One region of the Shewanella sp. YQ_9 genome, then DNA from elsewhere that is predicted to be linked to it. Evidence: predicted binding sites of a transcription regulator. Region 1 holds the regulator's gene; the other holds the start of a gene.
What was found. Region 1 encodes sigma-54, which starts transcription at its own class of promoters, with help from an activator protein. Its sites were predicted from a motif close to GTTGGCACGNNNNTNGNNT; they were not measured.
Positions count from the first base shown of each region.

Region 2: the regulator sigma-54 is predicted to act here: its motif matches at 4,649-4,667, upstream of ACF8D4_RS19995 (superinfection exclusion B family protein).

Region 1 is NZ_JBICJO010000065.1:4,325-11,492, reverse strand. Features, by position in the region: gene ptsN (PTS IIA-like nitrogen regulatory protein PtsN) at 1-17, opposite strand, end outside; gene hpf (ribosome hibernation promoting factor) at 20-307, opposite strand; gene ACF8D4_RS18065 (RNA polymerase factor sigma-54) at 339-1,802, opposite strand; gene lptB (LPS export ABC transporter ATP-binding protein) at 1,898-2,626, opposite strand; gene lptA (lipopolysaccharide transport periplasmic protein LptA) at 2,623-3,156, opposite strand; gene lptC (LPS export ABC transporter periplasmic protein LptC) at 3,143-3,703, opposite strand; gene kdsC (3-deoxy-manno-octulosonate-8-phosphatase KdsC) at 3,700-4,251, opposite strand; gene ACF8D4_RS18040 (KpsF/GutQ family sugar-phosphate isomerase) at 4,251-5,228, opposite strand; gene ACF8D4_RS18035 (calcium/sodium antiporter) at 5,259-6,221, opposite strand; gene mlaF (phospholipid ABC transporter ATP-binding protein MlaF) at 6,507-7,168, shown strand, end outside.
Region 2 is NZ_JBICJO010000074.1:72,879-80,046, forward strand. Features, by position in the region: gene ACF8D4_RS19970 (helix-turn-helix domain-containing protein) at 1-126, shown strand, start outside; partial or broken gene ACF8D4_RS19975 (IS4 family transposase) at 1,038-1,289, shown strand; tRNA gene ACF8D4_RS19980 (tRNA-Leu) at 1,706-1,792, opposite strand; gene ACF8D4_RS19985 (bacteriohemerythrin) at 1,923-3,512, opposite strand; gene ACF8D4_RS19990 (DUF3149 domain-containing protein) at 3,784-3,912, shown strand; gene ACF8D4_RS19995 (superinfection exclusion B family protein) at 3,997-4,608, opposite strand; gene ACF8D4_RS20000 (ATP-binding protein) at 4,776-6,407, shown strand; gene pepT (peptidase T) at 6,409-7,168, opposite strand, start outside.

The DNA.
Region 1 (7,168 bases):
ATGGTACTCAGTTCCATCGTTAGTGTTTTGTCAGCTTTTCTTTGTGTTTAATGACCTGACGATCCAATTTATCAATCAGAACGTCGATGGCGGCATACATGTCGGCATGTTCAGAAGTTGCATAGACTTCGCCGCCTGTGAGGTGGATCTTGGCTTCGGCTATCTGTTGCAGTTTTTGTACATTGAGCACAACGTGCACATTATTGATCTGTTCGAAATGGCGTTCAAGTTTAGAAAACTTACTTTCCACGTAGTCACGCAGTGAGTCGGTGATCTCGATATGATGTCCTGTCAGGTTGATTTGCATAGAAAGATTCCTCCAATTTCCAACTGTGGATTTATAAACTCTTACGCTGGTTCGACGGTGGTATCATCATAGCCTCGCGATACTTGGCTATGGTGCGTCTTGCAACGTTGATTCCCTGTTCTGCCAGAAGTTGCGCCATCTTGCTGTCGCTCAAAGGCTTCTTCTGGTTTTCCGCTGCCACGAGCTTCTTGATAAAAGCCCTGATCGCCGTGGAAGAGCATTCTCCGCCATCTTCGGTGCCGACATGGCTGGAGAAGAAGTACTTCAATTCAAATATTCCCCTGGGGGTATGCATATACTTTTGAGTGGTGACCCTGGAGATGGTCGATTCATGCATCTCGACCGCCTCGGCAATATCGTTGAGCACCATGGGTTTCATGGCCTCTTCACCATATTCAAAAAATCCCTGCTGGAACTGCACTATACAGTTGGCCACCTTGAGCAGGGTGTCGTTGCGGCTCTCCAGGCTCTTGATAAACCATTTGGCTTCCTGAAGATGACCACGAATAAACTGGCTGTCTGATTGACTGCGGGCGCTACGGGCCATGGCAGCATACTGCTGATTGATCCCGAGTTTGGGCATACAGTCCGGGTTGAGTTCTACTACCCAGCGGCCGTTTTTCTTCCAGACACTGACATCAGGGATCACATATTCCTCGTCCATCGGCTGCACCAGCAAGCCGGGGCGGGGATTGAGACTCTGGATAAGGTTGATGGCGTCACGCAGTTGATCTTCCTTGAGCTTGGTCTTGCGCATCAGGGTGCGGAAGTCACGGGCAGCAATGAGATCCAGATGTTCGTCAATCAACAAGCGGGCGTCGGCCAGATGTGGGGTGTCGGTGTTGAACTGTTGCAACTGGATCAGCAGGCATTCGCGCAGATCTCTGGAGGCGATGCCGACAGGGTCAAAGTGCTGGATCCGCTTGAGTACTGCCTCGACTTCATCGAGCTCAATCTCAGGGTTGCCCATGGCTTCGAGGATCTCCTCTGTGCTCTGGGTCAGATAGCCCTGCTCGTCGATGGCATCAATAATGGCGGTGGCAATGGCGTCGTCGGTATCGGAAAACGGGGTCAGGTTCTTCTGCCATTCCAGATGTTCATAGAGACCTTCGCTGGTTTCACCCTGGAAGGGCATATCATCTTCACGGCCCATGGCCGGCCCTGAGGCGCTGGCGGCGGTAAAGACTTCGTCCCAGGTGGTATCCATAGGTAATTCATCCGGCATAGACTCATTGTTCAATGCCTCTGAGGTTTCTACCGTGGAACCATCTTCCTGCTTGGCGCTCAACTCGCCGGCGTCGTTTTCCTTGTGGTTGTCGTCGATAGCGTCATCCTGGTTGTCCTCGGCCATTTCCAACAGAGGGTTGGCTTCCAAGGCTTCCTGGATTTCCTGCTGCAGCTCAAGGGACGACAGTTGCAGCAGGCGAATAGCCTGTTGCAACTGAGGTGTCATGGTCAACTGTTGACCCAGTTTGAGCTGGAGTGACGCTTTCATTATACCGCTAATCCCTACTCGTTATTTTTCAAGGAAAAAATTCAATAATAACAAACTATAATACCCGGAATTGCCACCGGATGACATGATCCTAACTATAGCCTGAATTGTTCGCCTAAGTACACAGCACGCACTTGCTGGTTGTCCAAGATTTCAGCGGGTGTGCCCTCGGCGATCAACTGCCCATGGCTGACTATGTAGGCTCGCTCACAAACGTCGAGTGTTTCGCGAACATTGTGGTCTGTGATCAGCACCCCCAAACCGCGGGACTTAAGCTGTTCGATGATTTTCTTGATATCGATAACTGAGATGGGATCCACACCGGCGAACGGCTCATCCAGCAAAATGAACTGTGGATTGGCGGCCAATGCCCGGGCGATTTCCACCCGGCGGCGTTCGCCGCCGGAGAGGGACATCCCCAGGCTGTCACGTATGTGGGTAATATGGAATTCTTCCAGCAACTGTTCGAGTTGTTCCTCGCGCTCGTCGCTGTTGAGTTCTTTGCGGGTTTGCAGCACGGCCATGATGTTGTCATGCACCGACAGCTTGCGGAAAATACTGGCTTCCTGTGGCAGGTAGCCTATGCCTTTACGGGCTCGCAGGTGCATGGGATCCAGGGTCAGCTCGTCGTCGTCAATGAAGATACGGCCCTTGTCACTCTGTACCAGCCCAACCACCATGTAGAAGGTGGTGGTCTTGCCAGCCCCGTTGGGGCCCAGCAGCCCCACGATTTGGCCGGTATTGACCGACAGGCTGACGTCTTTGACGACGTTGCGTTTCTTGTAACTCTTTGCCAGATTCTGTGCCGTCAGGGTGCTGGTCATTGCGGCTCCTGCTGCTGTTCTTTCTTGTTGAGATCCTGATAGTTTTCCGGCTGGATAACAGTGGTTACCCTGTCTTGGCCTTTGCCGCTGCTTTCCGCTTCCAGCTGCTGCTTGTTGATGTCGTAGACTATCTTCTCGGCGGTTACTTCGCTGCCGTCTTGTTCTACTTTGGCCTGGCCCAGCAGGGTCATGATACGACTGTCTATGTTGTAGTGGATCTCTTTGGCCTTGGCACTGGCCAGACGGCCGTCTTCCAGTTTCTGGGTATAGGTAGCGGGTGAGCCCTTGGCCACCAGGATCCGCTCGCCACTCTTGTCTTCTGTGTAAGCCGTGAGTTCATCGGCCAGCAGTTTCAAACTGCCCTGGGTGACTGTGACAGGCCCGCCGTATACCACACGCTTGTTTTTGATATCGGCAAACTGATTGGCGGCGCTGATCTGTACTTTTTGCAGCAGATCTTCTTCAATGGCCACTGCCGACAGGCTTGTGATGCACAAGAGGGCACCGATAAAAAGCTTACTTGGTTTCATAGGTTCCTTTCACCTGACTGGTCAGCTTCACTTGCTGAGCATTGAGATCGGCGTACAGGCCGGATCCCTTGATATTAAAGTCTTTGCCTTCGATCAGGATCTCGCGATCTGAGGTCATGATCATGGTGTCCAGATCCAGCTCCACATAACTGGTTTTCAGGCTCTGGATCGGTTCATTGGGGCTAATGGCGTCGATGATAACATTATTTTCAAGTACAACTCGGTTACTCTTGCGATTGAGCCTGCCCTCGTTGGCAGACAGACGCCACTGTGCCTCGCCCTTGTCCGGATAGACCAGATAAACCGGTTGGTTGAAGAAGGTCTTTTCACTGGCTTCATAATGTTCCATGTGCGCCGCGGCGACCCTACTGGCGACATTGCCCTGCTCATCAAAGTTGACCGAGCGCAGGTCATCGGCGACAAAGTCAGGCCTAACCACATCCACAGGCGCCTCACTCTGTTGAGCGTTGCGCTTGTTCTGCACCTGCCAGTAAAGGATAAGTGCAGTGGAGAAAAACAAAATAATGGCCAGGGTGACCCTATTCATATACTCATTCCGTGGGCATTTTCAAATTTGTCCTGACTGAGCAGGATAAGATCCGCCAGCTCCCGGAGTGCACCATGGCCGCCGGCAATCTGAGTGACCATGTGGCAGTGCTGCCTTACCCAAGGATGGCCATCGGCTACGCAAACCGCCAGCCCCACTTGCTTCATTACCGGCAAGTCGACAATGTCGTCACCTATATAGGCCACTTGTTCAGGCTCGAGGTCATAATGCTTAAGCAGCGCCTCATAGGGCTCCAGCTTGTTGTCTATGCCTTGATAAATCTTGTCTACCCCCAGGGCTGTCATGCGGTTTTCGACTATCTGGGACTTGCGGCCGGTGATCACCGCCACTTGAATGCCGCAGGACAGCAGCGAGCGTACCCCATAACCATCGCGGGTATGGAAGGCCTTCAGCTCTTCGCCGCTGTTGCTCATATAGATGCGGCCATCGGAGAAGACACCGTCGACATCACAGATAAGCAGTTTGATTTTGGCGGCTCTTTGCCAGTTATCTTCGCTTATGGGGCCGTAAAAACCTTGATGACTCATCAGATAACCCCCGCCTTGACCATATCCAGCATATTGAGTGCCCCAATTGGCTCATTGGCGCCATTGATGACGATAAGACCGTTGATGTCATTCTCGTCCATCACCTTCAGCGCCTGAGCTGCGAGGATATTGTCACCACTGGTGATGCAATTCCGGGTCATGACGTCGCTGATTTTTGTGGTACGCAGGTTGACCCCGGCGTCTATGACACGTCTCAAATCACCATCGGTGAAAATACCCACGAGTTGCTTCTGCTGATTGACCACGGCGGTCATACCCAGGCCCTTCTTGGAGATCTCATACAGGGCGTCGGTGATACAGATATCTTCTGTGACCAACGGCAGCTCTTCGCCTTTGTGCATCACATCGCTGACCTTGAGCAGCAGCTTGCGTCCTAAAGCGCCGCCGGGATGCGACAGGGCAAAGTCATCTTTGGTAAAGCCCTTGGCTTGCAGTAGCGCGACCGCCAGGGCATCTCCCATCACCAGGGTGGCCGTGGTGCTGGAGGTGGGTGCCAAGCCCAGCGGGCAGGCTTCTTCCTGCACCTTGATGCACAGATGCAGCTGTGCCAGTTTGGCCATGGTGGATTCTGGCTTGCCTGTCATGGAGATCATAGGGATCCCCTGGCGCTTGATGACGGGTATCAGGGTCAGAATTTCGCTGGACTCGCCCGAGTTGGAGATAGCCAATACGATATCGTTTTCACTCAACACCCCCAGGTCGCCGTGGCTGGCTTCGCCCGGGTGAACGAAGAATGCCGGGGTGCCCGTGCTGGCGAGGGTGGCAGAAATCTTGTTGCCTATATGGCCCGATTTCCCCATCCCCATCACTATCACCTTGCCGCTGCAGTTGAGGATCAATTCGCAGGCTTGGGCGAACTCGGGGGAATCAACAAACTGGTACAGGTTATCCAGTGCTTGTTTCTCGATATCTATTACTCTGCGGCCCCATTGGCGCAGTTGCTTAGCTTCTGCCATAGTTGTCTCTCGTCTTTTTGCCCTTCATCGCTAGTGGGATTGAAACAGGCTGTATTGATAGCCGATGAAGCTTATCAGTAGTAAGGCACCGTGCCAGCGTTTGAGTTCACGTTGTTTGCCTGTGCTCAGCACCAGGAGTGCCAGGGCACAACTGGTGCCCAAAACCATATAAAAGTCGCGTCCGGCCGCCGCGGCATCGATTACGCCCGGGGCGATAAGGCCGGGTATCGCCAGTACCGCCAGTATGTTAAACAGGTTGGAGCCGACAATATTGCCCATGGCCAGGTCGTCCTCTTTCTTGAGCACACCGGCCACACAGGCCGCCAGTTCCGGCAGGCTGGTGCCTACGGCAATGATGGTTAGACCGATAACCAGATCAGACAGTCCAAAAGACTTGGCGATGCCTACGGCACCGTCCACCATCCAATCCGCCGACAGCGGCAAGAGTACCAAGCCTATTATCAACCATAGTACCGCCTTGGCAGTGGGCACATCTTTGGGGATCTCGGCATCGGCTTCGTCGGCGAGCGGATCCTTGTTCTTATTGGTCAGCGCATGCCAGATAAGATAGCCCATCAGGCCGAAGAACAGCGCCAGTAAAATAACCCCTTCGCTGCGGCTAAGATACTCATCGTGCAGGAAGTAGCCCGCCAGCACTGTGGCACCCAGCATCATGGGGATCTCCCGCTTCAGGGTCTTGGAGCTGACGGCAATAGCCCCGAGCAGGGCGGTTAACCCCAGGATCAAGCTGACATTGGCGACATTGGAGCCCAGCACATTACCCACGGCCGTGTCCGGCATGCCGGCCATGGAGGCGCTGGCGGCAACGAACATCTCTGGGGCCGAACTGCCCATGGCCACTATGGTCAGTCCTATCAACATGGGGGGTAACCCCAGGTTACGGGCAAAAGCCCCGGCGCCATAAACGAATTTATCGGCACTCCAGACCAGGACGGACAAGCCAGCGAGCAGCAAGAAAATATTGAATAACATGCAGTAAACAAAGCTACGGATTCTGGCGTGCATTTTCGCCGTATTTGCTACAAATTGAAAGTATCACGGCGCGATACTATTGATTCAGTTGTGCGCTTATCCTCAATTGCGTACAATTTATCGCTTATCTTTGGCTTGGCCATACGGGTTACCGGGCGCCATTCAGCGTCAATTCAGTAAGCCTGCGGCAGTATCAAGCCTTATAACGGCGGGCCTTATGTGCCATGGCAGCTACAGCTGCGCCGTAACTTGAATTCCACTAGACAAGGTCTCCATTTCATTTTGATGCCGGAATCCAGCAAGCAGCAAAATCCTTCTCCCCTGGTCGAGGTCAGCAATCTCGGCTTCAGTCGTGGCTCGAGGGTGATTTATGAGCAGATAAGCCTCACGATTCCCAGGGGTAAAGTTACTGCCATCATGGGGCCCAGCGGCATAGGCAAGACCACGCTGCTGAAGCTCATCGGCGGGCAGTTGACTCCGGATCACGGCCAGGTGCTGTTCGATGGTCAGGACATTCATAAGCTGAGCCGCCACGAGCTGTTTGAAGCTCGTAAGCGGATGAGCATGTTGTTCCAGAGCGGCGCCCTGTTCACCGACATGAATGTGTTCGATAACGTGGCCTTTGCACTCAGGGAGCACTCAGGGCTGCCGGAAGCTATTATCCGCCGCATAGTGTTAATGAAGCTTGAAGCCGTAGGACTTCGCGGCGCAGCGCAGTTGATGCCAAGCGAACTTTCCGGCGGAATGCAGCGCCGGGCTGCCTTGGCCCGCGCCATAGCACTCGAGCCGGAAATGGTGCTGTATGACGAGCCCTTTGCCGGTCAGGATCCCATCTCCATGGGGGTGCTGGTGAAGCTTATCAAAGAGTTGTCCGATGCTTTGAGCCTCACCTCTGTGGTGGTTTCCCACGATGTCAGTGAAGTGCTGAGTATTGCCGACTATGTATA
Region 2 (7,168 bases), on a different contig from region 1:
AAGTCTCTTACAGAGATAGGCTATCACGCCGGCTTTTATGACCAAGCCCATTTCATTCGAGAATTCAAACAGGTGATAGGCATTACCCCTGGAAGTTTTAGAAGCAAGGCCCTACAGGGGCGATAGCACTGAAACCACCACATTTTGATAGCACTAATAAACTCAAGACTGTACATTTCCATCGATAAGATTTCCCTGTTTATATGTTAATATTCCAGTCGACGTCCTGAAATGGTGTTTCAGGAGTATCGTCATGCTGGATATGCGGGTGTGGCACTGCAAAGTTGAGCTGTCGCCAAAATGCAAAAAATTGTTCAAAAGACTATGAAGGAAGTACTTTTTGTTTTTTATCATACTATTATCATGCCTATTCATTAGAGAGTCCGGCATCAACACTTATGCGGTTTCGCAAGATCTTGTCAAAATTAACAATGAATTGATCGATTCAAACAAAGTTAATGGCGATATATTTTTTGATATAAGAAACTCATCTGAACCTTACATAAGGATTTTGATGAAAAAACACAGCATTAAACGAATTACTTTTAGTAAAATTAACCAAAGGATATCTATACGGTATTCTTTTGGCGGATGGGCGAGTTGGTTAATGCCCTATCGTTATTACTTATTTAGCTCCGACGGATACACTGAAGAGTATCAAGTTAAGTCTGTTAGACAATCAGTGAAAGATGAAACCGAAGAGTTTTATCATTTCTGCCAAAAGTTAGAATATGAAAACTGGTTCTATTGTGAATCTCAATCGTAGAAAGCATACATTAATGATATTTTTACAAAAAACTAAGTCAGTTCACCCCTTTACTTACTCCTCGAATTAATGGTGCATACAAAAACTCCATCAGTCGGCGGGTACCCGTTTTAACCTCTACCATGACTGACATGCCAGGCTTTAACTTAACCCACTTGCCATCAACATTAATTTCGTCTGTCACCAATGATGCTTTAAGGGGAAACAATAGACCAAGCTGTTCGTGCTCTATCGCGTCGGCTGAAATATCAGTTATAACACCATAGGGTTATCGAACGAAGGACGCAATCATACGGCACAACAAAGTTACCGTATTGGCAGTAAAGAGCCTTGGTTACTGGCAACCAACTTACCTATGGAGGTTTTCTCTTCAACCCAGGCGGTCAAGCTTTATGCCAGACGGATGCAAGGAGGAGAAATCTTTCGCGACCTCAAACGACATGGACTCAGACAAAACTGCAACCATTGTCCAAATCGTTATGATGTGTTGCTGTTGATAGGCTTTGATGTATCGCTCTGGCTTGATAAGGAGGCGCGACAACGTCCGGAATGCACAATCATAGAATCACATTTCCGCAGGCCCTAGGGTGAATTTCTTAAACGGGTTAACACTTCTGGGAGACCCGAATTATGAGGGGATCCTCCAGCGCCAGATCAACAGGCTAGTTGACCAATAAAATGCCAGCATAGTGAAGTGAGAAAGCCTACTAATGTGAGCGTTTGGTTGTGGGAAATTAAAGCAGAACTATGGGGTCAAGGTTGTGGGCCGGATGATATAACCACCTGAAAACAAAAAAACCGACGCAATGACTTACTCAGACCTGACTCGGGGCTGACTCGGGGCTGACTCGGGGCTGACTCGGGGCTGACTCGGGGCTGACTCTGACCTGAAAACAAAAAAACCGACTCAGGGTCGGTTTCTGTTATCTCTCAGGGAGATGGTACCAGAGGTCGGACTCGAACCGACACGCTTTTAAGGGCGGGGGATTTTGAATCCCCTGTGTCTACCAATTTCACCACTCTGGCACATATAGATTGTTTCGCGACGAAGTCTCATCGGCGAGTGAACGGCATTATACCTGTGCTCACTTCAATGGCAAGCGCTTTACGAGCCTGTTTGCCAAAATCCTGATCGGTTGGACAAAATTCAGTCTGACTACTGGGCTCCGCGGGCAATTAGGAAGCCTGTGTACTCCTTGTCACTGCCCTGAATATGGTTGATAAGCCAGGATTTGAGGAAGGCCATCAATTCATCGGCAACATCTTCACCATTGGCTACTCGTTTCTGGAAATCCAGTACCTTAGCCACTAATTGCTGGTGTTTAAGCTTGTGCTGCTCGGTCTGCGGATAACAGAAACGGGCAAACAACTCCTCTTCATAGGCGAAATGATTGGCGGTGTAATCCACCAGGCCCTGTACTATGCGTTTAATCGCTTCCAGGCCATAAGCTTCTTCCAAGGTGCGGTGCAGTTCATTGATCAGGGATACCAGACGTTGGTGCTGACGATTGATCTCTTCCATGCCGAGATCCAACTGCGGCCCCCACTCAACAAAGCGATGGCGTTTCTCCAACTGTTCCATCGCCCGTTTGTCGACATGGAAGCGCCCAAGCAGAGAACTGATCTCCTGCGACATATTGAATACCTTCAGGCTGGAGAGGTTGGTACTGTGGGTCTCTTTGGCATTCTCCACCGCCACTTGTGCCATGGAGGAGATATTACTGCTGATCTCTTCGGCAACTGCCTGCTGTTGTTCCGAAGCTGCCGCTATTTGATGCGACATATCTGTAATGCTTTCAATCTGAGCCACAATTTGCCCCAATGCTTGCTGCGCCTGGTGAGCCATAGCATGGGTGGCACTGGCCTGCTCGACACTGGTGGTCATCACTTTCACGCCTTCATCGGCGCCCTGTTGCAATTGCAATATCTGTTGTTGGATCTCAACTGTAGCCGCAGACGTCCGCTGTGCCAGGCTACGGACTTCATCGGCAACCACAGCAAAACCTCGGCCATGCTCGCCGGCGCGGGCACTCTCGATAGCGGCGTTGAGCGCCAGCAGATTGGTTTGCTCTGCCACTTGGGAAATGGTGTCTATGATGGTACTTATGTTGTTGCTGTCTTCCGCCAGGCGGGCAATCACTTGCTGAGTTTGCCCAACCTGAGCCGACATATCATCTATCTGCCGCACAACCTGCCTGACAGTTTGGTCGCCACTGCGGGCCGCCTGCCTGGCTTCTTCTGCGGCATTGGCGGCACTGGCAGCATTGCGGCTGACCTCCTGCACAGTAGAAACCATCTGGGTCATGGCGGTCGCCGCCAATTCCGCTTGTTTTTCCTGCTCCTCCACTCCGATATGGGCGGCATCGCTGATGGACTTGATATCCATAGCCACACTCTTCATCGCATCTGCAGTATTGACCAAAGACAAAATGGTGCGGCCAACGTCCTCTCCCATACGGTTGATACCGTGGACCACAGAATGGAACATGCCGGCATCCTGTTCCGACAACTGATAGCTGAGATCGCCTTCTCCCAGATGACGGGCGGCATTTTCCAGGCGCTTGAGATTGGACAGCTGTCTGGCACCGAGCCAAGCCAGCACTATCAAGGCGGCCAATAGAGAAGCAAAGGCGAGATAACTGGCGCCGTGTAACAGGCTCCACAGGGGGTAAAGCAACAAGAACAACAGCGGATAAAACTGCCACTGGTTTAATATCAGTTTTAAAAGACCTCGGGATGTTTGCATCGCACGCTCCTTGCCAATGAACAATCGCAGGCCAAGCCACCCTACTCCTTTAGTGTAGTAATTAATATTAGCCTTTGATCCTATTCCCTTTAGGGAACACTTACGTTGCTCCTTAGCCGGCTAATTTAAGCAAAACATGATAAAGCTCATGTTTTAACAAGCTGACTTACCCGATTAACAACTCTGACAACATTTGTTGATCGAGATCAGCTCCGGCCGAAGCAAATTTGGTTAGTTTAGCTTTGACTTTACAAGAAAGAGGACTTCAGTGATGGCATTCTGGTTAGATCTAATGTTCGGAAACCCCATAGGTTTACTGTCGATGATAGTTATCTTCAGTACTATCGGGATCATCTCCTACATTATGTGGATGTTTATTGTAAAGTCAGCAAAGCCTTAGCTTTGATTTCCATGTTCTTTTAAATGCAATGACGTTTTTGAGTATTGCTTGGGCAGCCTGTGGCTGCCCTCTTTTTTGCCGTCTTCAAGCGGCATGTTTCCGCACTTGGGCAATACCATTGATAAATTGCGGTCTTGCCTTGATAAGATGCTGCAGCTCTTCCTGGCTGGGCTCTCCGGATGGTAAACGCAATACTTTGCGGTTCAGATGCTTACGGGCAGCCATGGCTATCTTGTACTCGGCTGTGGGGCCTTGAATGGCGTAATGGCGTTCATTTCCCAGGCTCTCGAGTATGTGAGCCTTGAGCAGTGCCTGCACCGGCGTTTCATTTTGCGGCAGAGTCAAAACACTGGCTCCCTGCAGGAAGAACTCCCTTAACAGGGCACGCTCGGCGGGATCCAGTAACCTGACTTTCTCTTCAATCATTTCGTTGATCCGGCGCTCACTCAAACGGCTTATCGCTTCATCCAACAACAGATTGACGGCCAGCGCACCAATATAGGCCAAGGCCAGCAGCAGTGTCAGGCCAATATAATGGGCATTGGTGTCTACCCAGGATTCCAAATGCAACAGGGCCAGCAAGGACTTTGGCATAAACAGCAGCAATGTGGTTATCAGCAGCACCCACAGTGTCAGTTGCAATGCAGCGGCCTTGAACTTGCCCTCTTTCAATACCTCAAGTTTCAGTCTCTTCATGGCTCTATCCAGCGTCAGAAAATTGTTCCAACCGCTAATCAAGCAAAACCAGTGCCAGGATTGCTCAGTGAACTTTGCCATCAGCGGCAACAAAAAATGCCGCGAAAGTCAGATGCGAAGCTATGCTTAAAGCTATCCACAGCAAGCACTTAAGATAGTTGAAATTAATGCCCGGTTTTATGCAGCAGCTCATCAGTAGTCCCATCGGCCGCAGGCTGACTCTGGCTATTATCCTGTTCAGCTCACTGATCACTCTGGTGACCACAGGTTTGCAGTTGGTTTCCGATTACAAGGGTGACATTGGCCGAATCAACGATGAGTTTGCCAATATTGAAAAAGCCAACCTGGATGTGCTGGCGGCAAGTATCTGGGTAATAGATGAAAGGCTTATCAAGACCCAACTCAACGGTCTCAACCAACTGCCGGATACCAGCTATGTGGTCATAGAAGATGACAGTGGTAAAGAATGGACCGCCGGCGAGTACAGAGACCAAGGTGTAATAGAGAAGCGCTTTCCGCTGGTGCACAAGACCAGCAGCCAGAATTTCAATGTCGGTGAGCTGAGAGTTCAAGCCGATCTCTCCAAAATCTACGACAGATTGGTGAACAAGGCCTTACTGATACTACTGGCCAATGGTATCAAGACCTTTCTGGTGGTCGGTTTCATTCTCTATCTGGTTTGGGCCACCATTACCCGGCACCTGTTGCAACTGAGTGAGTACTGCTCAGAGCTCGATTTGGAGCAGGATTATCAACCACTGCAGTTTAAGCGCCGGGACAAACAGGATGAATTTACCCAGGTTGCCCTGGCCATCAATTTGATGCAGCAACAGCTGCGCGCCTCCTTCACCCAGTTGAACCGCTCCCGCTACGAACTGCAAGAAGCTCTGAGTGACAGGGAAAGACTGTTGGAACTGGAACGCAGTTATAAAGATGAGCTGGCAAGGCAGGTCAAAGAACAAACCAAAGAACTTGAACAGTCGCTGTTGGTGTTGGAACGGGCTCAACAGGTGATGGTCGAACAGCAGAAAATGGCCGCGCTCGGCGGTCTGGTATCCGGCATCGCCCATGAGATAAACACCCCGATAGGTATCTGCCTCACCGCTGCCAGTAGTCAGCTGCAGCATATCAATGAATTGGTTGAACTGTTGCAAAACGATGGCGCTACGCTGGAAGAGCTCAATGCCATTCTCAACGAATATCAACAGAGCTGTGAATTGATCATCAGTAACATTACCCGCGCCAGTAACCTGATCCAGAAGTTCAAGGCGATTGCTGCCGAGCAAGGCAATGACGTGCACGAACAGATGCTGCTACCCCAGGTATTGCAGGAATTTGCCGATGCTGTAGCGCTATCTTTCAAGCAATTCCAGGTAGATGTGGAGATCCAGGTCGAAGCCGATCTTTGGCTTACCAGCAGCCACAGCCTGCTGAAGCAGATAGTGACCAACATACTTTCCAATGCCTATGCTCACGCCTTTGAGGGTGATACCGGCCATAAGATCAGCATCAGCGCACAACAGCAGGGTCAAGAACTACAGCTGGATATCGAAGACAATGGCAAGGGAATCGCCCCCGAGATTGCCGGCCAGATCTTTGAGCCCTTCTTTACCACCAGCAGACGAACCGGCGCCACCGGGCTTGGATTGGCGGCGGCCTTCAATGCCGTCACACTACTGAAGGGCAATATCACCCTTCTCAATGACTCCAGCCTCGGCGGCGCACACTTTCGGGTTCGCTTCCCGGCTGTGGTAGAGTCCCGCCCCGCCGATGACGACAGGGTGGAACTCTTTATTTAGATTACTCGGCGTATCTTTGAGTGGTTAACCTGGCGATATTGATGATCACCTCTACCGCCTTTTCCATTGACTCAAGACAAACATACTCATGTTTGCCATGGAAATTGTGGCCACCGGCAAAGATGTTGGGGCAAGGCAGCCCCTTCCAGGACAGTTGCGCACCGTCAGTGCCGCCGCGGATAGGTTTGATATCCGGTGTTATGCCGGCCATCTCCATCGCCTGACAGGCAATATCTGTCACATGAGGCACAGGCAAGATGCAGTCCTTCATATTGTAATAACTGTCGCTGATGCTAATCTCCAGGCTACCGGCCTGCAGCTCGGCATTACATTTGGTCACAGATTCCTGCAGCCAGGCCTTGCGCTGCTCAAACTGAGCCCTATCAAAGTCCCTTATCAGGTACACCAACCTGGCTTCTTCTGTTTGGCCTTCCATGGATAACAGATGGAAAAAGCCCTGATAACCTTCGCTGGTCTCGGGTGCATCATTGAGTGGCATTCTGGCGTGAAATCTGGCAGCCATGGTCAAGGCATTGACCATCACCCCATAGGCACTGCCTGGATGACAATTATTGCCTTTTGCGGTGATCACCGCAGTGGCGGCATTGAAGTTTTCATATTGAAGTTCGCCAACTGCGCCACCATCGACTGTATAGGCCCAATCGGCGCCGAAACGCTCGAGCTCCAAGCCATCAGTACCTCGGCCTATCTCCTCATCGGGCGTAAAACAGAGGTTGATCTCTCCATGGGGAATTTCAGGG